Regions from separate parts of the Limnohabitans sp. INBF003 genome, predicted to be linked through region 3. Evidence: predicted binding sites of a transcription regulator. Region 3 holds the regulator's gene; each other region holds the start of a gene.
The links. Region 3 encodes FNR, which switches genes on or off when oxygen is low (the NO sensors DNR and NnrR bind a similar motif). Its sites were predicted from a motif close to TTGATNNNNATCAA; they were not measured.
Positions count from the first base shown of each region.

Region 1: a site for FNR is predicted at 3,218-3,231, ahead of ACZ5VE_RS14980 (hemerythrin domain-containing protein). Genes of this name have one in related genera too.
Region 2: a site for FNR is predicted at 4,857-4,870, ahead of ACZ5VE_RS12850 (OmpW/AlkL family protein). Genes of this name have one in related genera too.
Region 4: a site for FNR is predicted at 1,974-1,987, ahead of ACZ5VE_RS06530 (DUF3149 domain-containing protein). Genes of this name have one in related genera too.

Region 1 is NZ_AP029222.1:3,197,151-3,204,424, reverse strand. It holds gene ACZ5VE_RS14995 (class II aldolase/adducin family protein) at 1-729, shown strand, start outside; gene ACZ5VE_RS14990 (alkene reductase) at 768-1,901, shown strand; gene ACZ5VE_RS14985 (hypothetical protein) at 1,898-2,551, shown strand; gene ACZ5VE_RS14980 (hemerythrin domain-containing protein) at 2,578-3,159, opposite strand; gene ACZ5VE_RS14975 (heavy metal translocating P-type ATPase) at 3,316-5,523, opposite strand; gene ACZ5VE_RS14970 (heavy-metal-associated domain-containing protein) at 5,589-5,786, shown strand; gene ACZ5VE_RS14965 (YgaP family membrane protein) at 5,814-6,008, shown strand; gene ACZ5VE_RS14960 (Spy/CpxP family protein refolding chaperone) at 6,171-6,662, shown strand; gene ACZ5VE_RS14955 (DUF2189 domain-containing protein) at 6,784-7,274, shown strand, end outside.
Region 2 is NZ_AP029222.1:2,786,110-2,793,383, reverse strand. It holds gene ACZ5VE_RS12875 (flagellar motor protein MotB) at 1-238, opposite strand, end outside; gene ACZ5VE_RS12870 (hypothetical protein) at 235-1,203, opposite strand; S-adenosyl-L-homocysteine riboswitch at 1,283-1,380, shown strand; gene ahcY (adenosylhomocysteinase) at 1,463-2,896, shown strand; gene ACZ5VE_RS12860 (TlyA family RNA methyltransferase) at 3,078-3,926, shown strand; gene metF (methylenetetrahydrofolate reductase [NAD(P)H]) at 3,943-4,773, shown strand; gene ACZ5VE_RS12850 (OmpW/AlkL family protein) at 4,947-5,546, shown strand; gene paaE (1,2-phenylacetyl-CoA epoxidase subunit PaaE) at 5,630-6,733, opposite strand; gene paaD (1,2-phenylacetyl-CoA epoxidase subunit PaaD) at 6,758-7,274, opposite strand, start outside.
Region 3 is NZ_AP029222.1:1,542,591-1,549,864, reverse strand. It holds gene ACZ5VE_RS07085 (sulfite exporter TauE/SafE family protein) at 1-416, opposite strand, end outside; gene hemN (oxygen-independent coproporphyrinogen III oxidase) at 486-1,868, opposite strand; gene fnr (fumarate/nitrate reduction transcriptional regulator Fnr) at 2,076-2,801, shown strand; gene ACZ5VE_RS07070 (hypothetical protein) at 2,815-3,108, opposite strand; gene ACZ5VE_RS07065 (nitrogen fixation protein FixH) at 3,129-3,383, opposite strand; gene ccoG (cytochrome c oxidase accessory protein CcoG) at 3,429-4,895, opposite strand; gene ccoP (cytochrome-c oxidase, cbb3-type subunit III) at 4,969-5,886, opposite strand; gene ACZ5VE_RS07050 (cbb3-type cytochrome oxidase subunit 3) at 5,923-6,063, opposite strand; gene ccoO (cytochrome-c oxidase, cbb3-type subunit II) at 6,076-6,702, opposite strand; gene ccoN (cytochrome-c oxidase, cbb3-type subunit I) at 6,716-7,274, opposite strand, start outside.
Region 4 is NZ_AP029222.1:1,434,204-1,441,477, forward strand. It holds gene ACZ5VE_RS06520 (3-hydroxyacyl-CoA dehydrogenase) at 1-395, opposite strand, end outside; gene cfa (cyclopropane fatty acyl phospholipid synthase) at 601-1,776, shown strand; gene ACZ5VE_RS06530 (DUF3149 domain-containing protein) at 1,787-1,915, opposite strand; gene ACZ5VE_RS06535 (DUF423 domain-containing protein) at 2,057-2,455, shown strand; gene ahpC (alkyl hydroperoxide reductase subunit C) at 2,607-3,170, shown strand; gene ahpF (alkyl hydroperoxide reductase subunit F) at 3,396-4,946, shown strand; gene ACZ5VE_RS06550 (extracellular solute-binding protein) at 5,026-6,069, opposite strand; gene ACZ5VE_RS06555 (patatin-like phospholipase family protein) at 6,158-7,081, shown strand; gene ACZ5VE_RS06560 (phasin family protein) at 7,246-7,274, opposite strand, start outside.

The DNA of each region.
Region 1 (7,274 bases), 1.7 Mb from region 3:
CGGGTAGACCTGGCCGCGTGTTACCGTCTGGTGGCACTGTACGGCTGGAGCGATCTGGTGTTCACCCACATCAGCGCCAAGTTGCCACACTCGGTAGCGGGTGCTGACCACCAGTTTTTGATCAACCCTTACGGCCTGATGTTTGACGAGATCACCGCATCCAGTCTGGTCAAAGTGGACATGGCTTGCAACAAGCTGCACGAGAGCCCGTTCCCGGTGAACCCGGCGGGTTTTGTGATCCACAGCGCGGTGCACGAAGCCCGGCCTGATGCCGGTTGCGTGCTGCACACCCACACCCGGGCGGGCGTGGCCGTCAGCGCCCAGGCCCATGGCGTATTGCCCATCAGCCAGCAAAGCACCTTTGTGCTGGCCTCACTGGCCTACCACGGCTACGAAGGCGTGGCGATCCGCGACGACGAGAAGACCCGACTGCAAGCCGATTTGGGTCAAGCCAATTACCTGATGCTGCGCAACCACGGCCTGCTCACGGTGGGCAAATCGATTGCCGACGCGTTCTTGTCGATGTACACATTTGAGAACACCTGCCGCATCCAGGTCGATGCGCTGGCAGGGCAGTCGGGCCCGGCCGACCTGACGGCGGTGAACCCGCAAATCCTAGACGGTGTGGCCAACGCCATGCGCGTGCAAACAGGGGGCTTGGGCGGTGCGTTTGTCTGGCCTTCGTTGCTGCGCAAGCTGGGGCGCGAAAATCCGGGCTACGACGTTTGACCTCCCTCTCTTAATTTTCTTGATTTTGAATTGCCCCCATGACCTCTTTGTTTGAACCCTGCCAAGTCGGCAGCATCGCTTTGGCCTCACGCATCGTGATGGCACCCTTGACCCGCAACCGCGCCCCCGGCGCACTGGCCAACGCGCGCATGGCCACCTATTACCGCCAACGCGCCAACCCGGCCACGGGTGCGGGCCTGATCATCACCGAGGCCACCGCCATCAGCCACCAGGCCCAAGGCTATGCCGATGTGCCCGGCATCTGGAGCGACGCGCAAGTCGCCTCGTGGAAGCAGGTCACAGACGCCGTGCACGCCGAGGGCGGCAAGATCGTGATGCAGCTGTGGCATGTGGGCCGGGTGTCCCACACCAGCTTGCAGCCCGGGGGTGCGGCCCCTGTGGCGCCGTCGGCCATCACGGCCAAAACCAAAACGGTGCTGCTGGTCGACGGCCAAGCCCAGTTCATGGACACATCCACACCGCGTGCGCTGGACACTGCAGAGTTGCCCGGCATCGTAGCGGACTACCGCCGTGCTGCGGCCAACGCCATCGCGGCCGGATTTGATGGCGTGGAAGTGCACGCAGCCAACGGTTACCTGATCGACCAATTCTTACGCTCGGGCAGCAACCAGCGCAGCGATGCTTACGGCGGCTCCATCGACAACCGCGCCCGTTTTCTGAATGACGTCATGAGCGCCGTGGTGGCCGAAATTGGCGGTGATCGCACAGGCATTCGCATTTCACCCGTCACACCCGCCAACGATGCCAGTGACGACCAGCCTCAGCCCTTGTTTGAGCACGTGGCCCGTTTGCTGGGCCCAATGGGGCTGGCCTACGTGCACGTGATCGAAGGCTCGACCGGTGGGCCTCGCGACCACCAGCAAGGCGGACAGGCTTTTGATTACGCCGCGCTGCGCCAGGCTTACACAACGGCCAAGGGGCAGGGCGCCTGGATGCTCAACAATGGCTACGATCTGCCGCTGGCCGAGCAAGCGCTGGCACAAGGCGCCGATCTGGTGGCGTTTGGTCGCCCTTTCATTGCCAACCCGGATCTGGGGGCTCGGCTGCGGCAAGGCGGCCCTTTCAACACGCCCGATCGCAAAACCTTTTACGGTGGCGACGACACGGGCTACACCGACTATCCCTCTCTTCAACAAGCGTCGGCTTCATGAACCGCCTTTCAATTCCGCACAAAGCCTTTTTCCTTGGGATCGGCCTGTGGTGCATCTTCAATGCCCAAGCCGGTCGACCCTTGACCGTGGACGACGCCAATGTGAACGATGTGGGCGAAGGCCATGTGGAGGGCTGGTGGACACGCGCGCCAAGTGGCTCGCGCAGCTGGACTGTAGCGCCCGCCTATGCCCCCATCCAGAACGTGGAGCTGGGCGCAGGCATGGCCCGTGAGCAAAAAACAGGGCTTGAAACTTTGAACATTCAGGCCAAATTCCGCATCACAGAATCACGGGAAAACGGCTGCAATGTCGGTGCCGTGGTGGGCACGGCCCGCACCACCGGCGAAACGTCCAAAGGCTATGTGAATGCCTTGCTCACCTGCAACCACGCCACCTTGGGGAGCCTGCACACGAACCTGGGCGCGCTGGATTTTTCAAGGACCCAGCGCATCGGCACATGGGGCCTGGCGTGGGAACGTGCTTACGGTGACGTTACCGCCCATGTGGAGGTTTATGGACAACAGCACGACAAGCCCACTTGGGCCACGGGCTTGCGCACCAACATCCTGCCCAAGTTGCAGCTGGACGCCAGCGTGGGCCGCCAGGCGGGTCTGAACTTGGTGACGCTCGGGACCAAATGGATGTTCTGAAAAGACGTTCTGAAAACCGTGATGCCTCAACCCAGACCAATGGGTGAGGGCGCACGGGTCACGATCAGGCTGAAGAGTTTTTCAAACTCCTGGGCAGGCGGGTAATGGCCCGTGAGCGGGTCGGCGTTTTCTGCAAACGCCGCATCCAGCACACGCCAATCGTCTGCTGAAAAACAGCGCTCGGCCTCGGGCAGGATCACGCTTTCTTCCAGGCTCATGTGCTCCAGATAGAAGTTGACGTATTTCTCTAACGCTTCTTCAAAGGCCTGGCGGCGGCTGGCCCCTAACAGTTCCCAAGCCTGCAACATGTGCTGCATGTCGCGGGCGGCTTTTTCGCTGCTCAGGTGGTCGCGCTCCAGCTTGTCGATGGCGCCCATCACCTTGGGGGCCAGCTTCACGACTTTGGGAAACAAGAGGTTGGATTCCTTGGGGTGGTGCAAACGCTCTGGAAATTCGTCGATGTAAAACAGCATGGCGCGCACCACGTCAAAGAAGTTGCGCCGGTCTTCTGCGGGACCGCGTTTGACCATCATGCGCATGGACTGGAGCATGGCCGCCAAGGAGGCGTGTTCGTCGCGGATGATTTGAAGTGCGCTGTGCTGTGTCATGAAAACAAACTCCGGGTTCTGAAGAGTTTCAGTCTGCCGGTTTGTGTCCCAACGCACCATGACGCATGTCAAGAATGCGTGATATGGCTTTGCAGACATTCGGACGCAGGGGCGGCCTCCCACAAAGTCAAGCGAAGGTTCAGCGCTGTCTCGTACTCAGGGCTTCCAGCGCTTGAGCAACAAGGCATTGCTCATCACACTCACCGAACTCAGCGCCATCGCGCCGCCGGCAATCACCGGGTTCAGGTAGCCCAATGCAGCCAGTGGAATGCCCGCCACGTTGTAGGCAAAGGCCCAGAACAGGTTTTGCCGGATCTTGGCCACGGTGCGCGCCGAGATGTCGAGCGCCGCGCCCACCAGCGCCACATCGCCGCGCATGAGGGTGATGCCTGCGGCGTGCATGGCCACGTCGGTGCCGTTGCCCATGGCCATGCCCACATCGGCCGCGGCCAGCGCCGGGGCGTCGTTCACCCCGTCACCGACCATGGCCACGATGCGGCCGCCTTCGCGCAGTTTTTGCACCTGCGCGGCCTTGTCGCCGGGCAACACGTCGGCCAGCACTTCGCCGTCTTCCGGGCGCAAACCCAGACGCCGCGCCATGGCTTCGGCTGCGGCCTGGTTGTCGCCCGAGATCATGACCAGTTTCAAGCCCCGCTCACGCAAGGCCGCCAGCGCCTCGGCCGCACCCGCCTTGGGCTCATCGCCAAAGGCCATCAGAAGCAAGCCCTGAACACCGGTGGCCGTGCGCTCGGCCAGTGCCGACAAGGTCGCGCCCTGTGCCTGCAGTGCGGGCACATCGGCCGACCACAGCGCAGGGTCCATGCCTTCTTGCTGCAGCCAGCGCAAGCTGCCCAGCAGCAACTGACGACCCTCCACCGTGGCTTGCACGCCCCGGCCTGGCACAGCGGCCAGATCGGCGGGCGTTGTCACGTTCAAGCCCTGCGCTTTGGCGGCCGTGACCACAGCACGGGCCAGAGGGTGCTCACTGCCACTTTGCACACAGGCGGCCCAGGTGAGGGCTGCTTTAACGTCTTGTCCGGGTGCCGCCACGTGTTGCGTCAGCCGAGGCTGACCCACCGTGAGGGTGCCGGTCTTGTCAAAGGCCACGGTCTGCACGCGGTGCGCCATCTCCAACGCTTGCGCGTCCTTGATCAAGATGCCGTATTTGGCCGCGACCCCGGTGCCCGCCATGATGGCCACAGGGGTGGCCAAACCCAGTGCGCAAGGGCAGGCGATCACCAACACGGCCACGGCGTAAATAAGGGCTGTTTCAAAGTCTGCGCCCCTGAACATCCATGCAGCCAGCGTGACCAGCGCGATCAACAAAACCACCGGCACAAAGACCTCAGCCACTTGGTCGACCAAGCGCTGAATGGGCGCTTTGGCCGCCTGCGCGTCTTCCACCAACCGGATGATGCGCGAGAGCACCGTCTCATGACCGACAGCGGTCACTCGCATGAGCACACGGCCATCGCCATTGATCGAGCCCCCGGTCAGTTGTGCACCCACGATTTTGGACACCGGCAGCGGTTCACCGGTCAGCATGGATTCATCCACTTGCGTTTGGCCTTCGACCAGTTCACCGTCGAGCGGAAAGCGCTCACCGGGGCGCACCACGATCAGGTCACCGGTCAGAATTTCATCCACCGGCACATCGACTTCGCCGTCTTCGCTGATCCAATGGGCCTTGTCGGGCCTGAGCGCGTGCAAGGCGCGGATGGCCTCTGTGGTCTGGCGCTTGGCACGTGCTTCGAGCCACTTGCCCAACAAGACCAGGGTGATGACCACGGCCGAACCTTCAAAATACAAATGTGGCGCGTGCCCTTCATGCGCCGTCAACCACAACCAGACCGACAGCAACCAGCCTGCGGTGGTGCCCAGCGAAACCAGCAAATCCATGTTGCCCGTTAACGCCTTGAGCGCGTGCCAGCCGGCCTTGTAAAAACGTGCACCCAAAATGAACTGCACTGGCGTGGCCAAGGCAAACTGCACCCAGGACGGCAGCATCCAGTGCAGGCCCCACAGGTCGCCCAGCATGGGCAGCACCAAGGGTGCTGACAACACCAAACCCAAGGCCACAGGCGCAAACCCAGCCCAAGGAGAGGTGTTGTTGGCGGCGGCTTCGGCTGCCTCCAGAGAACGGGGCTCATAGCCCGCATCGCGAATGGCCCTGCGCAACCGGGCATCGGTGGTGTCGGCAGAAGCCACCGCGATGCGCGCGGTTTCAGTGGCCAGGTTTACCGTGGCCGAGGTCACGCCCGGAACCTTGTTCAGTGCTTTTTCGACCCGTGCCACACACGAAGCACAGGTCATGCCGCCAATGCCTATGTCGATGGTCTGAGGTTCTGTCTTGATCTGTGTCATGTCGGAGGCTGTGTTTTCAACTATGCTTTGAACAGACCCACAAGGGTCTGTCTGAAAGGTACATCATGAACCAGATTTTTACGGTCGAAGGCATGACCTGCGGCCACTGCGAAAAAGCCGTGACCAAAGCCCTGCTCGCGTTGGACCCACAAGCCAAGGTGGTGATCGACCGCACGCAAAACAAGGTGCAGGTCGATTCTGAACAAGCCCGCGAAGCATTGGCCAAAGCCATGACCGAAGAAGGCTACCGCGTCGCGGCCTGAATTTTTTAAACCCCAAAGGAGATCCACATGACCCAAAACATCGGCGGCATCGAACGCATTCTTCGCATCGTGGCAGGCCTCGTGCTGGTCGCACTGGCAGCCACCAGCACCGTGGGTTGGTGGGGCTGGCTGGGTGCCGTTCCCTTGGCCACAGGCCTCATGGGCTGGTGCCCGCCTTACAGCCTACTGGGCATCAACACCTGCAAAAATCGCAACATCTGATGCACAGGACACCACGCCCTGCGCAGTTCTGTGCATGCTTTTAAAAGGTGGTGTGGAGTCAATTGACTTCACGCACCTTTACAAATCACAGCACATGGGCCACATCCCAGACACATGGCCAGATCACACTGACCTCACCCCATCACTGAAAGGATGTTTCCCATGAAATCGATTCGCAACACATTGATCGCCGCCAGCTTGCTGGCTGGCCTGACCGGCTTGACCCTGGCCCAAACAGCACCCGAAGCCAAAACCAGCGGACCCCGTGCTGAACGCATGGACAAGATGCACGCCAAAATGGGCGAGCGCCATGCCAAGCATCTGGCTGACCTCAAAGGCAAACTGAAGCTCGAAGCAGGCCAGGAAAGCGCATGGACTGCTTTTGAGCAAAGCATGAAAATGCCAAGCAAACCCATGGCACGTCCCGACCGAGCTGCAATGGACAAGCTGACCACGCCTGAACGCATCGACCAAATGCAAGCGCACAAAGCGCAGCGCGACGCTGATATGCAAAAACACGCAGACGCCACCAAAACTTTTTATGCAGCCCTCAATGCCAGCCAAAAGAAAGTGTTTGATGCCGAAACCGCACGCGCCATGCAAAGCATGGGCGGTGGCATGCGCCATGGCGAAGGCCATCACGGCCACCACTGAAAACGCAGACGAGCCACGCTCGTCTTCAACACCAGGCCGCTCACCGAGCGGCCTTTTTATTTCGTTTTCAGATTTGACACACATCAAGCCCTGAAAAACGGAGGGTGGTTAAGCTTTGCGCATGGCCCAAATACCCCACTCCGATTCCGCCCAAACACGTTCTGGCATTTTTTTGCCCCCTGTCCGACCCATCTTGATGGACCAGCCCATGCAATGGCTGGCACTGGGGTTCAAAGACATGGCAAGGGCACCCTTGCTCAGCACCATGCATGGCTTGGTGCTGGCAGCCCTGGGCGGTTTCATTGCCCTGCTGGCGCATGACCAATTCTGGCTGTTGGTCGGTTATCTGTCGGGCTTCATGGTGGTGGCACCTGTGCTGGCGACCAGCCTGTATGCCATGAGCCGTGCCATGGAACGCGGAGAAACCGTCAATTTTGATTTGCTGGTGCAAACCTGGACGCAGTGGCAGTTGCGCCTGCGTCACCAGCCTGACAGTTACTGGAGCCTGATCCGTTTTGGCCTGTTGCTGGGTTTGGCGGCCACCGGCTGGGTCATCACTTCGGCTGCGCTGATCACCTTGCTGGCCCCCGTTCCCATTCACACGCCGGTCGA
Region 2 (7,274 bases), 1.2 Mb from region 3:
ATTCGGTTTGCCGGGTCAGTTGCTGGATATCGGCCAGGCAGCTGGAGATGGCTTGGTCGCGCGTCATTCGGCTTTCGTCCATCTTGCGCAAGCCTTGCGTGACGCTCATCAAGGCAACCGCCATGGCCACCAGAAACAGCACCATGAGAGCGGTCATCAGATCGGAAAACGAAATCCAGAAGGGTTTTTCTGCATCGTCGGCGCGCTTGGGTTTGGGCGCTTTTCTGGAGCCGATCATGGCGCTGGACGTGTCTGGGTGTGTGTGGACGATTCGCGCAGTTGGCTCAAAATTTTGAATGACAGCGCGGCTTGCATCTCGGCTGCCAAGCTCAGTCGTTCCATGTACTGGGCGCCACCTTGGGGGTTGAACAGCGTGTCCAGCCCTTGCTGAAGTTGCTCTACCTGCCGGTAACGCCCCGTGAGCAGCGATTTCTCGATCCAGGTGAACACCATCGCCAAGGTGATGGCCAAGGCCGAGACTAGGAATGCATGGCCCACGGTTTGAACCAGCTGGCTCAGCGCGGTCTGCACCCGTTCCGGATGGGAGACATCAAAGTGGATGAGCCCGGCAATCAGGCCTGTGAACGTGCCAATGATGCCCACACCGGTCAGGATGCCGGGGATGTGTTTGTAGAAATTCGATTGAAGTGGCGAGTCCACCAGGGCTTGCTCGGTGAAGTAGTTTTCGGCATGGCTGTTGGCTTGCCATTGGCCAGTGGTGTTTTGTGCCGAAACCTCGAGTTGCTGGAGCGCTTCCAGTGCTTGGTTGTATTCGGTCCAGAGTTTGCCCAGGCTGGGGTCGTTTTGCGCCAGTTGTTCGAGGTTGGACAGGTCGAGCCGGTGGCCGTTGGAGGCCGCGTCCATGTGCGCAAAAAATGCCCGGGACAGGTGGCTTACCCGTTGCCTTGCGGCCCCAAGGGGGCCAGAGTCGGCAGCTTGCCATTGGGGTTGCAGGGTGCTGGCGTATTGCTGCCAGGCATGTTGCAGCTCAGGTGAGGTCATCACCTCGTCTTTTAACAGGGCCAAGTCGATGTGGGTGCCTGGTGCTTGTTGAGACAGCCCTGCCAAATGGGCATTGACCTGAGACAGTTGGGTTTTGAGCTGAAGGGCGGGGACCACAAATTGGGTGCCGTAATTCAGGGCAATGAGGCCAATCACGACCGCAACGGCCCATAAATGCCAGTAATCGGGGAGGTGAAGCATCAGGTCTGACATGGGTGGGGTGCTGGGTGGCTGCAAACCGGCTCAGTCTAGCGGAATCGCCAGCTGCGGTAGAATGCGGCCTTCCGAGGAGCGTTGCAGCGCCCCCTGACTTGCCAAACAAGTCGGCAGCGGGGCGTGAGGCTCGGAACACTTCAACAGCAACGACGCTCATCCACTCGACGTGCGGTGAGCCTGTTTTTCCCCCTCAGTGCTTTCATCCACGCGTGTGGCTCATTCACATTGCTTTGGAGCTGAACACATGAATGCACGTTTGAACACCGCCATCAACGCCGACTGCGTGATCGCCGACATCGGCCTGGCCGATTGGGGCCGCAAAGAAATCAAAATCGCCGAGACCGAAATGCCCGGCCTGATGGCCATCCGTGAAGAGTTCAACAAGGCCCAGCCTTTGAAGGGCGCACGCATCACCGGCTCGCTGCATATGACCATTCAAACGGCTGTGCTGATCGAAACCTTGCAAGCCCTGGGTGCTGATGTGCGCTGGGCCTCTTGCAACATTTTCTCGACACAAGACCACGCTGCAGCGGCCATTGCCGCCAAGGGCACGCCCGTGTTCGCCATCAAGGGCGAAACATTGGCCGATTACTGGGACTACACCCACCGCATTTTTGACTTCGGCGCTGCAGGCACCGAAGGCGAAGGCCCCAACATGATCCTGGACGACGGCGGCGATGCCACGCTGCTGATGCACCTGGGCAAGCGCGCCGAAACCGACGCGTCTTTGATCGCCAACCCCACCAGCGAAGAAGAGACTTGCCTGTTCAATGCCATCAAGGCCAAGCTGGCCGTGGACCCGACCTGGTACAGCCGCAAGGGCGCGCACATCATCGGCGTGACCGAAGAGACCACCACCGGCGTGTTGCGCCTGAACGAAATGGCCGCCAAGGGCAGCTTGATGTTCCGCGCCATCAACGTGAACGACTCGGTGACCAAGAGCAAGTTCGACAACCTGTATGGCTGCCGTGAATCCTTGGTCGATTCGATCAAGCGCGCCACCGACGTGATGATCGCGGGCAAAGTGGCCGTGGTCGCCGGTTACGGTGACGTGGGCAAGGGCTCGGCCCAAGCCCTGCGCGCTTTGAGCGCCCAAGTCTGGGTGACCGAGATCGACCCGATCAACGCGCTGCAGGCTGCCATGGAAGGCTTCAAGGTCGTGACCATGGAATACGCCGCCGACAAGTGCGACATCTTCGTGTCGGCCACCGGCAACAAGAACGTGATCCGCTACGAGCACATGGCCGCCATGAAGGACGAAGCCATTGTTTGCAACATTGGTCACTTCGACAACGAAATCGACGTTGCTTCGCTGGAAAAGCTGGAGTGGGACGAGATCAAGCCCCAGGTTGACCACGTCATCTTCCCCGATGGCAAGAAGATCACTTTGTTGGCCAAAGGCCGCTTGGTGAACCTGGGTTGCGCCACCGGCCACCCCAGCTTCGTGATGTCGTCGTCGTTTGCCAACCAGACCATCGCCCAGATCGAGCTGTTCACCAAACAAGACCAGTACGAAGCCGGCAAGGTCTATGTGTTGCCCAAGCACCTGGACGAAAAAGTGGCCCGCCTGCACCTGAAGAAAGTCGGCGCCATGTTGTCCGAGTTGAGCGACGAACAAGCCGCTTACATCGGCGTGTCCAAAAACGGCCCTTACAAGGCAGACACTTACCGTTATTGAGTGGTGTGATGCCATTGCGAGCAATGGCTGTTTTTCCTGTGTGAGCGAGCCCCCGCTCGCGAATGCCAGCCGTAACCCGGCCAGCATTCGCCCGCAGGGGCGGCCTCCCACATGCGCAACGAACTGCTTCCTCCCATCACGCCTCTTGTTCACTTGAACCTCTTCGTCAGAACCACACTTCATGCGCATTGATCAACTTCTCGTCGAGCGCGGCCTGGCCGCTTCTCGTTCTCAGGCTCAGCGACTGATCGCCGGAGGCGTTCAGTGGCAGCAGCCCGACGGGACGTGGCGCGCCATCGTGAAAAACCGCGACGAGGTGCCCGAAAGTGCGGCCTTGGAGTTGCTCGACGACGCCGAGTCGCGCTATGTGTCGCGTGGCGGGCTCAAGCTCGAAGGGGCGTTGAAGGTCACAGGCGTCAAGGTCGAGGGGCTGCGTTGTCTGGACGTGGGCCAAAGCACGGGGGGCTTTACCGATTGCCTGCTGCAGCAAGGTGCTGCGCAGGTGGTGGGGATTGACGTAGGCCATGCCCAGGTGCACCCCCGCATTCGCGAAGACGAACGTGTGGTGTGCATCGAAGGGGTGAACGCGCGTGAGCTGGAGCCCGGTGATGAGCGCATTCCCGAGGCACTGGACGGCTTTGACCTGATGGTGGGTGATGTGTCCTTCATTTCGCTCACCCTGGTGTTGCCGGGGGTGGCTCATTTGCTCAAGCCCACAGGACAGTTGCTGATGCTGGTGAAGCCCCAGTTTGAATTGCAGCCCGGTCAAGTGGGCAAGGGCGGCATTGTGAAAGACGAGAGCTTGTACGTTTTCATCGAAAACCGTGTGCGCACGGCCTTGACCGATCTGGGCATGCACGTGACGGCTTGGCTGAACAGCCCGATTGAGGGCGGTGACGGCAACCGTGAATTTTTTGTGCAGGCCTGCTGGCCTGACCCGGCAGCCGTGTTGCCCGCGCGTGAGAAAACGCGCGTGGCTCATGAGGCCGATCTGGCCGCCAAGGCGTATGCCAAGGCCAACGATTATTGAATTTGAAGGTGTTGTGATGTCTGGTTTGAAATTGCCCATCAGTCTGGAATTTTTTCCACCCAAAACGCCAGAAGGCTCAGAGAAGCTGCGCGCGGTGCGCCAGCAGCTTTATGGCTTGAAGCCCGAGTTTTGCTCGGTCACCTACGGTGCCGGTGGCTCCACGCAAGAGGGCACTTTTGCCACCGTGGGCGCGATCCTGAGCGAAGGGGTGGCTGCTGCTTCGCACTTCTCGTGCATTGGTGCCACCAAAGCCTCGGTGCGTGAAGAGCTGGCCACGCTCAAGGCCATGGGCGTCAAACGCCTGGTGGCCTTGCGCGGTGATTTGCCCAGCGGTTATGGCGCAGGGGGCGAGTTTCATTACGCCAGCGATCTGGTGGCCTTCATTCGGGCAGAGACCGGTGATGACTTCCACATCGAAGTGGCGGCTTACCCGGAAATTCATCCGCAAGCCAAATCGCCGGAGTCGGATTTGCAGGCCTTTGCCACCAAGGTGAAAGCCGGTGCCAACTCGGCCATCACGCAATACTTCTACAACAGCGACGCGTATTTCCGTTTTGTGGACGACGCGTACAAGCTGGGTGTGGATGTGCCGGTGGTGCCCGGCATCATGCCGATCACCAGCTCGTCGCAGTTGCTGCGTTTCTCTGATGCCTGCGGTGCCGAGATTCCCCGCTGGATCCGTTTGCGATTGCAAGGCTATGGCGATGACATCGCCTCCATCAAGGCGTTTGGTCTCGATGTGGTGGCCGATTTGTGTGAGCAACTCATCAACGGTGGGGTGCCAGCCTTGCACTTCTACACGATGAACCAGAGCGCAGCCACGACGGACATTTTGCGTCGGTTGTGAAACGCACACAGCGTGCGGCTTTGACGGGTTGGCTTGACATGACGCAAGCGCATTGAACGTGCTGACGCATGGCGTCGAGGTGTTTGATGCGCCTCAAATGAACGGTGGTTTTTTCGGCATCCAATGAACTTGAGCAAAAAGCTCTTCCCTCTTCGTTCATAAGGAAAGTCAAAATGAAAAAACAAACCATCGTTGCCGCTGTGTTGGCGGCTTGCTCGGTCACGACGGCCATGGCACAAGCTTCTGGTGAAGGCCCATGGCTCGTTCGGGCGCGTGCTGTGCATTTGGACATGGCCAACAAAGACGGTACGGCTTTGGGTTTGTCGGTCAACAACAAGACCATTCCAGAAGTCGATGTCAGTTACTTCTTCACCCCGAATCTCGCTGCTGAACTGGTTTTGACCGTGCCGCAAAAGCAAACCGTGTCCATGGCAGGGGCTTCGATTGGCACGTTCAAACATCTGCCACCCAGTTTGCTGTTGCAATACCATTTCACGGGGCTGAATGGCTACAAGCCTTATGTCGGTGCGGGCGTGAATTACACCAAGATCACCAGCGTCAATCTGCTCGATGGTGGGGCGACATTGGAAGACCACAGCTGGGGCGGTGCTTTGCAAGTGGGCTTGGACATCCCTTTGGATAAGAACTGGTCCTTGAACTTTGATCTGAAGAAGGTTTACATCCGTTCCGATGTTTTTGTCGGCACGGCCAATCAGGGCGCTTTGAAGCTGGATCCGGTTCTGGTGGGCGTCGGGGTTGGTTACCGTTTTTGATGGATGCAAGGCTTTGACTCATAAAAAACGCCCTGCATTGCAGGGCGTTTTCGTTAGGGCAATTGTCAGGTGCTCGACGCTCATCAACGTTCGTCGAAGCTCACCACCACCCGGTTGCTGGTGGGCCGTGCCTGGCAGGACAGGATGAAGCCCTGCTCGACTTCGGGCTTTTCGAGTGTGAAGTTTTTCTCCATCTCGGTCGTGCCTTCCACCACTTTGCAGCGGCAGGTGCAGCAGACACCCGCTTTGCACGAGTAGGGCAGGTCCAGGCCCAGTGACAAGGCGATGTCGAGTATTTTTTCGTTCCGGTTCATGGGCATGTCGTAGGGCTTGCCGTCCAGCACCACGGTGAGCTGGACTTCGCCGGTGCCGCGCGTGGCTTGCTGGCCCAACACGGCTTGACTGCGTTGCTCCGGGGTGAGCGCATCGAGCGTGGGCGAGCTGAACCGTTCTGTGCGGATGCGCTCGGCTTTCGCACCTGCGCTCAGCAGCGCGTGCTCGGTGGCTTCGATCATGGCTTCTGGGCCACAAATGAACACTTCGTCCATGCTGCCCACGGGCAAAAATGCGTCGATGATGGCTTGCACTTTGGCGGCATCGATGCGGCCTTCAAGCAAAGGCACTTCTTGCGCCTGGCGCGACAGGATGTGGATCAGCGTCAGGCGGTCCGGGTAGCGGTCTTTCAGGTCTTGCAGCGCTTCGTTGAACATGACGCTGTCCATGCGGCGGTTGCCGTAGACCAAGGTGAATTTGCTCTCGGGCTGTTCTTCGAGGGTGCTCGACAAGATGGACAGAATGGGCGTGATGCCCGAACCTGCCGCAAAACCCACACGGTGGATGGCACGGGGGCGCTGCACCACAAATCGGCCATCGGGTGCCATCACGCGCAGCGTGTCACCGGCTTTGAGCTGTGTGGCGGCCCAGTTGGAGAACACACCGCCTTCGACTGGGCGGATGCCCACTTCGAGCACGCCTTGCTTGTGCAACAGGCTGCGTGCCGAACTGATGGAGTAGCTGCGGCGTACATCGTCACCCCCGATGCTGGCGCGCAAGGTCAGGAACTGGCCGGGTTGAAAGTCAAAGCTGCTGCGCAGGTCTTGTGGAACCGTCAGCGAGATGGCGACGGCGCCTGCAGCTTCGGGCGTGACGTGTGCAACTTGGAGGTCATGAAAGCGGGGTGCGGACATGGTGCTTCACTGCGGCAAGGCAGCTCAGTAAGGTTTGAAGTAATCGAAGGGCTCCATGCAGGCCAGGCACCGGTAAAGGGCCTTGCAGGCAGTCGAGCCGAAATGGGAGGTTTCTGTGGTGTTGGCCGAGCCGCATTGAGGGCAGTTCACCACCTCGGGTTTGGCGCCGCGCGCTGCAAACTGCACCACGTTGGCGCTGCCCGATGGCGTGTTGGCGCAGGCGTGCGGTGGGGCAATGCCATAGGCACGCAGTTTGTCCTTGGCGGCCTCGGTCATCCAGTCGGTGGTCCATGCCGGGGCCAGTTGTGTGACCACGCGGCCTTGCAGGCCATTGGCTTGCAGCAATGCTTTGACGTCGTCCTCGATCTGGCCCATGGCGGGGCAGCCACTGTAAGTCGGGGTGATGACCACTTCGAGCCCTGCTGCGCCTTCGCGCACATCGCGCAAGATGCCCAGCTCGCGCAGCGTGACGACCGGAATTTCCGGGTCGGTCAGTGCGTCGAGAAGATCCCAAGCGCGGGCCACATCGGCTGTGCTGGAT
Region 3 (7,274 bases):
ATCAAGGCCCAAAGTACGCCCACCAGCCACGGTGCAGCGCTGCCCCAGCGGGCATTGAAGGCACGCACACGCGCCCAAAGTTGTCTGGCGGCACCATCGAGCCACACAGGTTGCCGGGCCGTCCACATGAGCAAAAGCCCCAAGACAACAGCGGCCACATGCAAAAGCGTCCACACGGGGCGAATGGCGGCTGACTGGACCGTGAGCCAGCCCAAAGCCTGAACACTGGCGGCGGCCACAGCCCCCAGCAAGGAATACCCCAGCACACGCCCGACCTGGAAAGCCAGCAGTGCTTGCCCTCGCTGCGCGCCTGCGGCTTGGCCCAAGCCTGCACAAGCCGCCCCGCACATGGCGACACAGTGGGGTCCACCCATGATCCCCATCATCAAGGCCGTGATCGCCAAAGAGCTTTGCATTGAATTTTTGCCTGAATGTTGTCCACCGCATTGTCGGCGATGAACGCCAAGCGGCTGACGAACCCGGACTCAGATGATCTTGGAGAAACGGGTGCGGTTGCGATCGGCTTGCAAATAGCGGTCAAACACCATGGCCACACCGCGCACAAAAAACCAGCCCATAGCCGTGACCTGAATGCCTGAGTCATTCAGTTGCACCAGACCTTGGTCCTGCAAGGCTTGCAGCTGCACCAGTTCTTTGGCAAACAGGCTTTTGAAGTCAACCAACCAGGCCAGGTTAATGGACTCGTATTGCAGATGCCCCTGGCACATGAGCGCCATGATGACCGAGCGGCGAATCAGGTCGTCACGGGTCAAGGCCAAACCCCGAACGACAGGCAAATGCCCTTGGTCGAGCAGGTCGCAATACTCTGCCATGGTCTTGGCATTTTGGCTGTAGGTGGCACCCACTCGGCCAATGGAAGACACACCCAATGCGATCAAATCGCAATCCGCCTGCGTGCTGTAGCCTTGAAAATTGCGGTGCAAACGCCCTTGCCGCTTGGCCACCGCCAAGGCGTCATCCGGCAAAGCAAAGTGGTCCATGCCGACATACACATAACCGGCATCCACCAGGGCATCAAGCGAACGCGAGAGCATGGCCACCTTGTCGCCACCCGATGGCAGCTCTTGCGCGTGGATGCGCCGTTGGGGCTTGAAGCGCTCCGGCAAATGGGCATAGGCATACAAAGCAATGCGGTCCGGGCGCAAGGCATTGATTTGAGCCAAGGTGCGGTCAAACGATTCAGGGGTTTGCAGTGGCAGGCCATAAATCAAATCCACATTGACCGACTCGAAGCCCAAACGACGCGAAGCCTCGACCAGCTTGAAAACCTGCTCGGCGGGCTGAATCCGGTGAATCGCTTTTTGCACATGGGCGTCAAAGTCCTGCACGCCAAAGCTCAGCCGGTTGAAACCCAGTTCGGCCAAAACGGCCAAGCGGTTTTCGTCGACCGTGCGCGGGTCCACTTCGACCGAATATTCGCCCCCCGGCACAAATTCAAAATTTTCCCGCAGCATGGCCATGAGTTGACGCAATTCGTCGTCGCTCATGAAGGTCGGCGTACCGCCACCGAGGTGCAATTGGCTGACCGATTGACCCTGCCCCAAATGCCGGGTGTGCAGTTCGACTTCTTTGGTCAGATAGCGCAAATAGTCGGCGGCGCGCTCTTTGTGTTTGGTGATGATTTTGTTGCACGCACAGTAGTAGCAAAGCGATTCGCAAAACGGGATGTGAACATACAAAGACAAAGGCAACTGCTTGCCCACCAAGCCTGATTTGCGTTGCGTCAAGGCCTGCACATAGTCAGCCTCGCCGAAGGCTTCGACAAAACGATCCGCAGTCGGGTAAGAGGTATAGCGTGGCCCCGGCACATCGAAACGTGTCAGCAATTCGGGTGTGATGACGGACATGTGGCTGCCCCTTAATGAGAACGTGTTCATAACAAGCCATGCACTTTGCCTACTTACCGCCATATCGGTATTGACTCACATCAAATGCAATACTTGTTTTTGGTGATTTTTTACATAGACAGGGTATACCCGCAATTTATGTCGTTTTTTAGGTTTAAGCTCAAGGCTTGATCCAAGGCAAATCCATTGCTCAACCATGAGATGACCATGAATCCCCAAGCCATCAAAGTCGCCTGTTCCAACTGCAATCTGCGCGAGTTGTGCATGCCCATGGGCCTGACCGACCACGACCTAAACCGTCTGGACGATCTGGTGGCAGTGCGCCGCAAGATCAAACGCGGCGACACTTTGTTTACCAATGGTGAAAAGTTTTCCTCGCTGTACGCCATACGGACGGGCTTTTTCAAAACCTGTCTGGCCACAGAAGACGGTCGCGATCAGGTCACGGGCTTTCAGATGGCGGGCGAAATCATTGGTCTGGATGGCATCGTGAATGACCAGCACACTTGCGATGCCGTGGCATTGGAAGACGCCGAAGTCTGCGTGATGCCGTTTGACCGGATTGAAGAAATTTCGCGTGAAGTGACGGCTTTGCAGCACCATGTGCACAAGATCATGAGCCGGGAAATCGTGCGTGAACACGGTGTGATGCTGCTGTTGGGCAGCATGCGGGCCGAGGAGCGCCTGGCCGCATTTTTGTTGAACCTGGTGCAGCGCTTGCATGCACGGGGCTTCTCGCAGTCTGAATTGGTCTTGCGCATGACCCGTGAAGAAATCGGCAGTTACCTGGGTCTCAAACTCGAAACGGTGAGCCGGACGTTTTCAAAGTTCGTGGAAGACGGCATTGTTGAAGTCAAGCAACGGCACGTCCGCATTCTGGAAACAGAGGGCTTGCAGCGTTTGGTCAACAACCAGAATCACCACTGCCATTGAGGCGAAAAGCGGGTCAGCAGCAGCCGTCCGTTCGGGCGCAATCGCTTGGGCGCTGATCGCTGGGCACCGGGCAGCGGTTGACCTCAAAGGGCGACATCGACAACAGCGTGGTCAGTCCGCTGGACACCATGGTCAAGGCCCAAAAAGCGAAAAAAGCCACGGTATAGACCCCTTGCCTTGAGAGCACCAAGGGGTGGCCAAACCATTGCAAATCCTGCGGGTCGACCAATCCGAACACCAGCATTTCCAGCAAGCCCGCCACCAAAAAAGCGGGCCATGCAATCCACATCATTCGTTTTGCCAACATGCTGGTCTCCTGTGCCCTGTTCAGGGTTTGTTCTTTGAGTCGGTCGTGGGCAGTGTGCCTGTGGCCGCATGGTTGCGTGCTTGCATGGCTGGTGCCAGGCTGGCACGGTCATCCGTTGTGGCGCTGCTGTGCGTCTCGGCGTTGGATTGGGTCAAGACGGGGTCTTGTCCGTGAGCTGCCAGGTAAAAGGTGGTGAAGGATGCCAGCACCACAATCAATGGCCCGGAGATCACCAGCCAGACATGGCCGTACGACCACCAAGGACGCTTATCCAATGAGGAATTTGAGGTGTTTGACATGCTTAAGCCTTTGTAAAAATATCAGCGAGGCACCAGGAAGACAGATTTTTCCTGCAATTCAGACAGCACCTGGCCACCTTCTTGAACTGACTGGATCATGAACTCAATGGGATGTGAGCCTGCTGGGGCGGCCTCGTAAGGCAGCTGCAAACGAACAGACACCCAAAGCGCCTCAGTAGGCGCGACACGGACATGGCTGTCTGTTGTCAGCGTCAAATTGGGAAGACCTTTGACGGTCAGATGGAAATCAAGTGGCGTTTCGGCGGCGTTCATGATTTGCAGGCGGTACACGTTTTCAATATGTCCCCCGGCAACGATGCGTGCCAGCGAAGCGCGGTCGCGCACCACATCCACCTTGAAGGGTTTGCGCAAGCTCAGGCTGGTGAGCAGTGCGGCCACCACCACCAGCAAAATGCCGATGTACAGGATCACGCGGGGGCGGAACACATGGCGCAGGGTCTGCTGTTGGGTCCAGCCGTTTTTCATCGCGTGTTCGGTCGAATATTTGACCAAGCCACGTGGATACCCCACCTTGTCCATCACGGTGTCGCACACATCGGCGCAGGCACCGCAGCCAATGCATTCGTACTGCAGGCCCTTGCGGATGTCGATGCCGGTCGGGCACACCTGCACGCACAAGGTGCAATCGACGCAAGCGCCCAGGCCCAAAGCGACAGGATCGGCTTTTTTGGAGCGCGCACCCCGCGGTTCGCCGCGCTCGGCGTCGTAGGTGACGATCAGGGTGTCCTTGTCGAACATGGCACTCTGGAAGCGCGCATAAGGGCACATGTATTTGCAAACCTGCTCACGCATGAACCCGGCATTGCCATAAGTGGCAAAGGCATAAAAGAACACCCAGAACACTTCCCAGGAACCCATGTTGCCCAGGAAAAATTCCATGCCCAGTTCTTTGATGGGGGTGAAATACCCCACAAACGTGAAGCCGGTCCACATGGCGATGGCCAGCCAGACAATGTGTTTGTAGACCTTCTTGAACAGCTTTTCGAGCGACATCTTCTCGCCGTCCAGCCGCATGCGGGCACTGCGATCGCCTTCGATCTTGTGCTCGAACCACATGAAAATCTCGCTGTAGACCGTCTGCGGGCAGGCATAACCGCACCACAAACGCCCGGCCACGGCGGTGAAGAGGAACAGTGAAAATGCCGAGATCACGAGGATCGCGGTCAGGTAAATGAAGTCTTGCGGGTAAAGAACCAGGCCAAAAATGTAAAAACGGCGCGCACCCAAATCAAACAGCACGGCCTGACGCTGGCCCCATTCGAGCCAGGGCAAGCCATAAAAGACCAGCTGCGTCAGCACCACCATGAACCAGCGCCACTTGGCAAAAATGCCCTGCACGCTGCGTGGGTAAATCTTTTGCGTCGCCTCGTACAGCGACACCATCTTCACCTCATCCCCGGCACCGTGCGCATCTGTCACCGGGACAATGGGCACGATCTTGCGGGGCGGATTTTCCTGGGAGTTCAAAACGGAGACCTTTAAAAGCACAGGACACCCGCTCGGGGTGTCCTGATGTCACTGACTTGACGTTGGCGATGCCTTATTTGCTGGCTGCAGCTGTCTTGTTGGACAAGCCCCAGACATAAGAGGCCAACACATGGATCTGGCCTTCGGTCAGCTTGGCCGCTTGCGCAGGCATCTGGTTGACCTTGCCGTTGTTGATCATGTTGACGATGGCGTTTTCGCCCCAGCCGTGCAACCAGATGTCATCCGTCAGGTTGGGCGCACCCAGTGCCTGGTTGCCTTTGCCGTCCATGCCGTGGCAGGCGGCGCAGGCACCGAACTTGGACTTGCCCAGCGAGGCACGCAGCGAGTCATGCGGGCTGCCCGACAGGCTCAGCACATAGTGGGCCACATTGCGCACATCTTCGGGCGAACCCACGGCAGCAGCCATGGGGGGCATTTGGCCAATGCGGCCTTGGACCAAGGTTTCCTTGATCTTGTCGGGCGTGCCGCCATGCAGCCAGTCGCCGTCGGTCAGGTTGGGGAAACCCTTGCTGCCACGGGCATCCGAGCCGTGGCACTGGGCGCAGTTGTTCATGAACAAACGGTCACCAATGGCCATGGCCTGCGGGTCTTTGGACACTTCTTCAGGCGGCATGCCCGAGAACTTGGCGTACAAAGGGGCCACTTCGGCATTGGCTTTGGCCACCTCGGCGTCGTACTGACCGGCCGATGTCCAGCCAAACTTGCCCGCCAGATTGCCCACACCGGGGTACATGGCCAAGTAAACGAAGGCGAACACGATGGTGATGATGAACAAGCCCACCCACCAGCGCGGCAGCGGGTTGTTCATTTCACGCAGGTCACCGTCCCAGACGTGGCCGGTGGTGTTGTCATTGGCCGTCATGGCCTTGGCTTTGCCGCTGAACCAAAGCAGGATCAGGCAGGCAATGATGCTGACCAGCGTGATGCCGGCCACATACAAGTGCCAGAAATTGCTGATGAAGTCACTCATTTCGATTCCTTTGATTTGTGATGTGCTGAGGACAATTCAGTCATCCTGACGAAACGGCAGCTTGGCCGCTTCATCGAAATTGGCTTGGTTGCGAGCTGACATGGCCCACCAGATGATGCCCAGGAAGATGGCAAAGGTGAGCACGGTCACGATGGCGCGCAGGGTATTGATGTCCATGGCTTGCTCCGTTTATTTGCGGTGAATGCCCATGCCTTGCAGGTAGGCAATCACGGCGTCCAGTTCGGTCTTGCCTTTGACGTCTTCGGTCGCTTTGGCAATTTCCTCGTCGCTGTAAGGTGCGCCCAGAGTGCGCAAGCCCTTCATGTGTGCAGGCAAGCTGGCACCGTCCACAGGGTTCTTTTCGAGCCACGAGTAAGCGGGCATGTTGGACTCGGGCACCACATCACGCGGGTTGTTCAGGTGGATGCGGTGCCATTCGTCGCTGTAACGGCCGCCCACGCGGGCCAGGTCCGGGCCAGTACGCTTGGAGCCCCATTGGAAGGGGTGGTCGTACACGAACTCGCCAGCCGTGGAGTAAGGGCCGTAACGCAGGGTCTCGGCACGGAAAGGACGGATCATCTGCGAGTGGCAGTTGTAGCAACCTTCGCGCACATACACATCACGCCCCGCCACTTGCAGCGCGGTGTAAGGCTTGAGGCCTTCCACCGGTTGGGTGGTGGACTTCTGGAAGAACAGGGGCACGATCTCGACCATGCCACCGAACAGCAACACGATCAGGATCAGCACGATCATTAGGAAGTTGCTGGTCTCGATTTTTTCGTGGGAGAGACCGCCCGATTTTGGGTTTTGAGCCATTTTCTATTTCTCCTCAGGCGTGGGCAGTCAGGTTGGGAATCTGGACTTCAACGGAGCGACCCTGGGTCGCCGTCTTGACCACGTTCCACAACATCACACACATGCCGCCCAGGTACAACAAACCGCCGAGCAATCGCAACACATAGAACGGGAAGGTGGCTTTCACCGACTCCACGAAGGTGTAGGTCAAGGTGCCATCGGCATTGACGGCGCGCCACATCAGGCCCTGCATGACCCCGGCAATCCACATCGCGGCGATGTAAATGACGATACCGATGGTGGCGGTCCAGAAGTGCAGTTCAATGGCTTTGGTGCTGTACATCTTCTTCTGGCCGAACAGGCGGGGAATCAGGTAGTACATCGAACCCATGGTCACCAAACCCACCCAACCCAAAGCACCCGAGTGCACATGGCCCACGGTCCAGTCGGTGTAGTGGCTAAGCGCGTTGACGGTCTTGATGGACATCATCGGGCCTTCGAAGGTGGACATGCCGTAGAACGACAGGGACACGATCAAAAAGCGCAGGATCGGGTCGTCACGCAGTTTGTGCCATGCGCCCGACAAGGTCATG
Region 4 (7,274 bases), 110 kb from region 3:
TCGGGTTCGTTTTTGCACATGGCTTCAGACGCCAAGCGGATCATGTTGAAGGTGCCCACCAGGTTCACCATGATGGTCTTGGTGTACACGGCCAGGCTGTGCGCACCGTTCTTGCCCACGGTTTTTTCGGCCGGGGCGATGCCCGCACAGTTGATCAGGCCCATGAGTTTGCCCATCGACACGGCCTGGGCGACCACGGCTTGGCCGTCGGCTTCGTTGCTGACGTCACATTTGACAAATGCGCCGCCCAGCTCTTTGGCGACAGCTTCGCCTTTTTCGGCCTGCATGTCGGCAATGACGACTTTGGCCCCGTTGGCCGCCAGCATGCGTGCTGTGCCTTCGCCCAGACCCGATGCGCCGCCTGTGACGATGAAAACCTTGCCTTGAATGTCCATGTTGTTCTCCAGAATTTGATTGACGTTACGTCAACGTCAATTATGCACATGGGGCACTTGAATGACCAGCCGCAGCGGACCCGATCTACGTGTTTTAAGGTAAGTCCACTACTTTGAAGCTTGGATGTTCAAGCGCGCGAGCGCTGTCTAGCATGGACTTCATCCCGGGCGAGTGGGCTTGGAGATTTCCGTTCAGGAGACATGCATGACTTCAGTGAGCACTTGGAATCAACAGGATCAAAGCCTGTTGCAGAAGGATGACAACTGGCGCAGGGCAACGCAGTTGTTGGCCTTGGCCGACATCCGCGTCGGTGGCGGCAGACCTTGGGACATGCGGGTTCACCATCCCGACACGTTTGACCGCATCTTGACGCGGGGCAGTCTGGGCTTGGGCGAGAGTTACGTTGACGGCTGGTGGGATTGCGATCAGGTGGACGAATTCATCACCCGCATTTTGCGTGCGCGTCTTGACGAACAGGTTGGCCGTGCGGGTTGGCTGTGGGCGTCACTCAAAGCAAGGCTCACCAACTTGCAGTCGCAACACCGGGCGTGGCAGGTGGGCGAGATGCATTACGACCTGGGCAACGATTTGTACGAGGCCATGTTGGACCCGTCCATGGCCTACAGCTGCGCTTATTGGCCACAGGCGCAGACACTGGCGCAGGCGCAAGAAGCCAAGCTCGACTTGATTTGTCAAAAACTGCAACTCAAGCCTGGCATGACCCTGTTGGACATTGGTTGCGGTTGGGGCAGCTTGATGCTGTTTGCGGCACAGCATTACGGGGTGCACTGTGTGGGGCTGACCATTTCCAAAGAGCAAGCCAAGTTGGGCGCAGAAAAAGCCCGAAATCTGCCGGTGCGTTTTGAGCTGGCCGATTACCGGCAGTTCAACCCCGACAGTGAGCAGCGCTTTGACCGCATTGCTTCAGTGGGCATGTTTGAGCACGTGGGCCACAAAAACTACCGAGCCTACTTCGACATGGCGCGGCGCAGCTTGCGTGACGATGGCTTGTTTTTGCTGCACACCATTGGCAAAAACAGGGCAGGGGCCGGCATCGACCCCTGGATCGAAAAATACATCTTCCCGAATGGGGTGCTGCCTTCGGCATCGGAGATCGCCTACTACAGCGAAGACGCGTTCGTCATGGAGGATTGGCACAACTTTGGCGAAGACTATGACAAAACCCTGATGGCTTGGCATGCCCGCTTCGAGGCCGCCTGGCCCGCGCTGAGAGACCGCTATGGCGAACGGTTTTACCGCATGTGGTGCTATTACTTGCAGTGCTGCGCGGGCACATTCCGGGCCCGGGACAACCAGCTGTGGCAAGTGGTGTTGTCGCCCAGCGGCCATGCCGGGGGTTACCGCAGGCCGCTGATGTGACGCTAGGCACTCATTCGTTGTTGTTCATCTTGTGCACGAACATGCGCAAGAAAAACGCGGCCATCAACAGCGTGAACACGATCACGCCCAAACTCATGAGGCCATAGTCGGTAGAAAACAGGTCGATCAGCATTTTCATGGGTTTTCTTTGTTGGTTTTGACAAATTTCACTGTGCGCCAGAGAGACCCTGCACCCCATGATGAAGATCAAGCGATTGACACAAACCCGTGTTTCAATTCAGTTTGTTCTTTCTTCACAGACCTTTGGGTCAAGCCAAACATGCCTTCACAGCCACAGGGCACATTGCCAATTTCTGCCAAGCTTTTCCTGACTTTGGGCGCTTTGAGCGCCTGCTCCAGCGTTGTGTTCAGCGCCGCCTTTGCGCATTTGCCGGTGTTTGCTGGAGGCATACCGGCCATGGTGCAGACGGCACTGACGCAGCAACAATTCCATTCCTTGGGCTTGGTGCTGGTGGGTTTGGCTGTGGCGTGGCTGGGCGCTTCGCGCTGGTTGGTGGCGGCAGGTGCGCTCATGCTGGCAGGCCTGGTGTTGTTCAGCTTCAACCTGTATGCGCGCAACGTGCTCGGGTTTGACGCCTTCAGGGCCGGTGTTCCGTGGGGCGGTGGGGCCTGGATTCTGGCTTGGCTGTTGGCCGCTGTCGGGTTTGCCCGCCGTTAATGCCCTTTGGTCAGGGGGATGAGGCCAGGCACGGCTTTTCCTATCGACACGATAGAAACAACTGATCAGCGACAAGCCTGATCCAGATTATGATTTAGACCAATGAGTTTTCTCATTCGATAGTTTTTTTAAACCAACCCAAGGAAACACCATGTCCCTGATCAACACACAAGTTCAGCCTTTCAAAGCCAACGCTTTCCACAACGGCAAGTTCATCGAAGTGAGCGAAGCCAGCCTCAAAGGCAAGTGGAACGTGTTCATCTTCATGCCAGCCGCTTTCACTTTCAACTGCCCCACCGAAATCGAAGACGCTGCTGACAACTATGCTGCGTTCCAAAAGGCCGGCGCTGAGGTGTACATCATCACCACCGACACGCATTTCTCGCACAAAGTCTGGCACGAGACATCGCCAGCCGTGGGCAAGGCCAAGTTCCCATTGGTCGGTGACCCCACACACGCCCTGACACGCGCTTTTGGCGTGCACATCGAAGAAGAAGGCCTGGCACTGCGCGGCACCTTCATCATCAACCCCGAGCTGACGATCAAGACTGTGGAAATCCACTCCAACGAAATCGCCCGTGACGTGTCCGAAACCCTGCGCAAGCTGACTGCAGCCCAGTACACCGCCGCCAACCCTGGCCAAGTGTGCCCCGCCAAGTGGAAAGAAGGCGCCAAGACTTTGGCTCCTTCCATCGACCTGGTCGGCAAGATCTGATCCTGCCAGCAGCCTCTTTGTAGGAGCCAGCCCTGCTGGCGATTGATCCCTGATCGCTTGCAGGGCAAGCTCCGACAAGACCCCTGCTTTGCAGGGCGTTGAGCGCAGCGCAAACCGGCCACAAGCCGCGCGTGCGCTGCCCTCAACGATTCCCCCAAACCTTTTGAAACCGGCCCCGCCACAAGCGAGGGTCTGGTCTTTTGCACCCTGAAACTGGAGAACACCATGCTCGACGACACCCTCAAAGCCCAATTGCAACAGTACTTGGCCTTGCTGCGCCAGCCCATCCGCCTGATCGCCTCACTCGACGACAGCGAAACCGGCACCGACATGAAGAGCCTGCTGGAAACCATTGTCAGCCTGTCCGACAAGGTCACGCTCGACACCTCGGGCAACGACGCCCGCAAGCCCTCTTTTGTGGTGGTGCGTGACGGCGAAACCCAGGGCGTGCGCTTTGCAGGTTTGCCGCTGGGCCACGAGTTCACCTCGCTGGTGCTGGCGCTTCTGTGGACCGGCGGTCACCCGCCCAAGGTCGAGTCGGAAGTGATCGACAGCATCAAGGCCCTGGATGGTGACTTCAGCTTCGAGGTCTACATGTCCATGACCTGCCACAACTGCCCGGACGTGGTGCAGGCGCTGTCGCTCATGGCCATCTTCAACCCCAAGGTCAAGACCGTGGTGATCGAAGGCGGTGCCTTCCAGAAGGAAGTCGAAGAGCGTCAGATCATGGCCGTGCCCATGGTGTTCCTGAACGGTCAGGTGTTCGGCTCGGGCCGCATGAGCGTGGAAGAAATCGTGGCCAAGCTCGACACGGGTGCGGCCACCCGCGAAGCGGCCAAGCTGGACGCCAAAGACCCGTATGAGGTGTTGATCGTGGGCGGTGGCCCTGCCGGTGCGGCAGCCGCTGTGTACGCGGCCCGCAAGGGCATCCGCGTGGGCGTGGCTGCTGAGCGCTTTGGCGGTCAGACCAACGACACCATGGCGATTGAGAACTACATCTCGGTGCTGGAAACCGACGGCCCCAAGTTCGCCGCCGCGCTCGAAGCCCAGGTGCGCCACTATGGCGTGGACATCATGAACCTGCAGCGTGCGGACAAGCTGACCCCCGCTGGGGCCGATGGTTTGGTGCACATCCAGATGGAAAACGGCGCGACGCTCAAGGCCAAAACCGTGATCCTGTCAACCGGTGCCCGCTGGCGCAATGTGAATGTACCCGGCGAAGCCGAGTACAAAAACAAGGGTGTGGCCTATTGCCCGCACTGCGACGGCCCGCTGTTCAAGGGCAAGCGCACGGCGGTGATTGGCGGCGGCAATTCAGGCATTGAGGCCGCGATTGACCTGGCCGGCATCGTCGAGCACGTCACCGTGATCGAATTTGCCGAACAGCTCAAGGCCGATGCGGTGCTGGTGAAAAAGCTGCACAGCCTGCCCAACGTGACGGTGCACACCAACGCCCAGACCACCGAGATCACTGGCGACGGCAGCAAGGTCAACGGCATCCGCTACAAGGACCGCGCCACCGGCACTGAGCACCATGTGGAACTGGCGGGTGTGTTCGTGCAAATCGGCTTGGTGCCCAACACCGAGTTCTTGAAGGGCGCGGTTGAGCTGAGCAAATTTGGCGAGATCGTGGTGGACGCCAAGGGCCACACCAATGTGCCCGGCGTGTTTGCCGCAGGTGACTGCACCACAGTGCCTTACAAGCAGATCGTGATCGCCGCAGGCGAAGGCGCCAAGGCCGCACTCAGCGCCTTTGACCACCTGATCCGCTCCTGATTTTCAGCTTGCACAAAGAAAAACCGGACTGCAAGCAGTCCGGTTTTTTGTTTTCAGAGCGTCAAGACGGGCTGGCTTTTTACTTGAACCCCACCCGGTCCAGCATTTGCTGCACCTTGATCTGGTTCATGCCCACGGCGCTGATCGGGATCAGCTCGCTCTTGAAACTGCCGCCGGTCATGGCTTTGAGGGCCGGGTTGTCAAAGCTCACACCTTTGGCCACGGGCCACTCGTTGTTGCCGTTGGCAAAGTGATTTTGGGCCGAAGGGCTGGCCAGGTATTCCAAAAACAGGATGGCGTTGTCGGTGTTTTTGGCATGACGCGCAACAGCGCCACCGGCCACGTTGACGTGTGTGCCCCAGCTGCTTTGGTTGGGGAATACCACACCGACTTTCTCTGCCACGGCCTTTTCTGCAGCCACACTGGAACGCAACATGCGGGCCAAATAATAGGTGTTGGTCACGGCCACACCGCATTCGCCCGAGGCCACGCCTTTGATTTGGTCGCTGTCACCCCCCTTGGGGCTGCGGGCCATGTTGTCCACCAGGCCTTTGAGCCAGGCCTCCGTTTTTTGCGGGCCCAGGTGTTCGGTCATGGCGCCAAACAGGCTCAGGTTGTAAGGGTGTGAGCCGGACCGGATGCACAGTTGGCCTTTGAACTTGGGATCGGCCAGTTTTTCATAGCTGTCAAAGTCGGCTTTGCTGTATTTGAGCTTGTCAAACACCACCACGCGTGCCCGAGTCGACAGGCCGAACCAAGGTGTGCCGCCGTTGTCAGCGAGTTTGGCGCGCAGGTTGGCGGGGACGGCCGCTTCGAGTTTGGCGGATTTGACCGGCAGAAACAGGCCATCCACTTCAGCGCGCCAAAGACGTGCTGCGTCCACCAGCAAAATCACATCGGCAGGGGAGGCCGAACCCTCTGCCTTCAGACGGGCGAGAATACCGGCATCGTCGGCATCGACCCGGTTGATCTTGATGCCGGTGGCTTTGGTGAAGTCGCTGTAAAGCGCTTCATCGGTGGGGTAGTGCCGGGCCGAATAGATGTTCAGCACTTTGTCTTGTGCCATGCCCGATGTCGCGGCCATAAGGCAGGCGATGCTCAAGAAAGATTTGGAAAGTGTCATGGTCTTTGCAGGGTTGGGTTGTCGATGGATGCAGTTTAGTCCAAATGAGAATGGTTATCAATAAGATTTGAAGGAAAAGATGAAATCAATGAAACAAAGTGGGCAAAGCCGCAGATGGCTGGCGTTTGGCGCAATGCTCGTGGCCATGGTTCTGGCCGGTTGCGGCAGTCTGCCCTCCGGTCCAACGGCAGAGCAAGGCAAGCAAGCCGCCACGCCCGAACGCCGGGAACTCCGTTTGGGCCTGGCGCTTGGCGGCGGTGCGGCACGCGGTTTTGCCCATTTGGGCGTGATCCAGGTGCTGGAAGAAGCCGGATTGCGGCCCAGTCACGTCGTGGGTACATCCGCAGGCAGTTTGGTCGCGGCTTTGTACGCCAGTGGCAAAAGCACGGCCGAACTGGCCCGTTTGGCCGAAACCATGCAAGAAGCCGACATCACCGACTGGATGCTGCCCATCCTGAACCGTGGCGCTTTGCGAGGCGAGGCGCTGGCCCGCTACGTGAACACCCAGGTGGGTGGCCGCAATTTGGAGCAAATGAAGATTCCGCTGGGCATCGTGGCCACGGACCTGCACAGCGGCGAATCCATCACATTCCGGCGTGGCAATACGGGTGCCGCCGTGCGCGCATCCAGCGCGGTGCCTGCCGTGTTTCAGCCCGTGCGCATCGGCGAGCGTGAATACGTGGACGGTGGTCTGGTGGCACCCGTGCCGGTGCGCCAAGCGCGCGACATGGGGGCCAATTTTGTGATCGCGGTTGATATTTCGAGCGACCCCGAAGGCAACCCCTCTGGCGACACCTTCCAGATCCTGATGCAGACTTTCGCCATCATGGGCAAAAGCATCAACACCTTGGCCTTGAAAGACGCCGATTTTGTGGTCCGACCCGCTTTGTCAGGCGTCAAAAGCGCTGACTTTGGTGCCCGCATGCGTTCGATAGAAGCAGGTCGCGTGGCCATGCGGGCCATGCTGCCCGCACTCAAAGCACGATTGGCAGACTTCGAATCGGGCCGCTGAACAAGCCAAGCCTTCAGCTTGGTTCTGAGCATAAAAAAAGGGCTGGTCTTGCGACCAGCCCTTGAAGGGATCCCTGTTTCCCAGACGAAATTCAAAGAGATCCGAGGAGACAACTTGCAAAGAGAGCAGTCGACGGCTGAGGCCGCCCGACTGGCCTCAAATAATCACTTCTTTTTGGCAGCTTTAGGTGCAG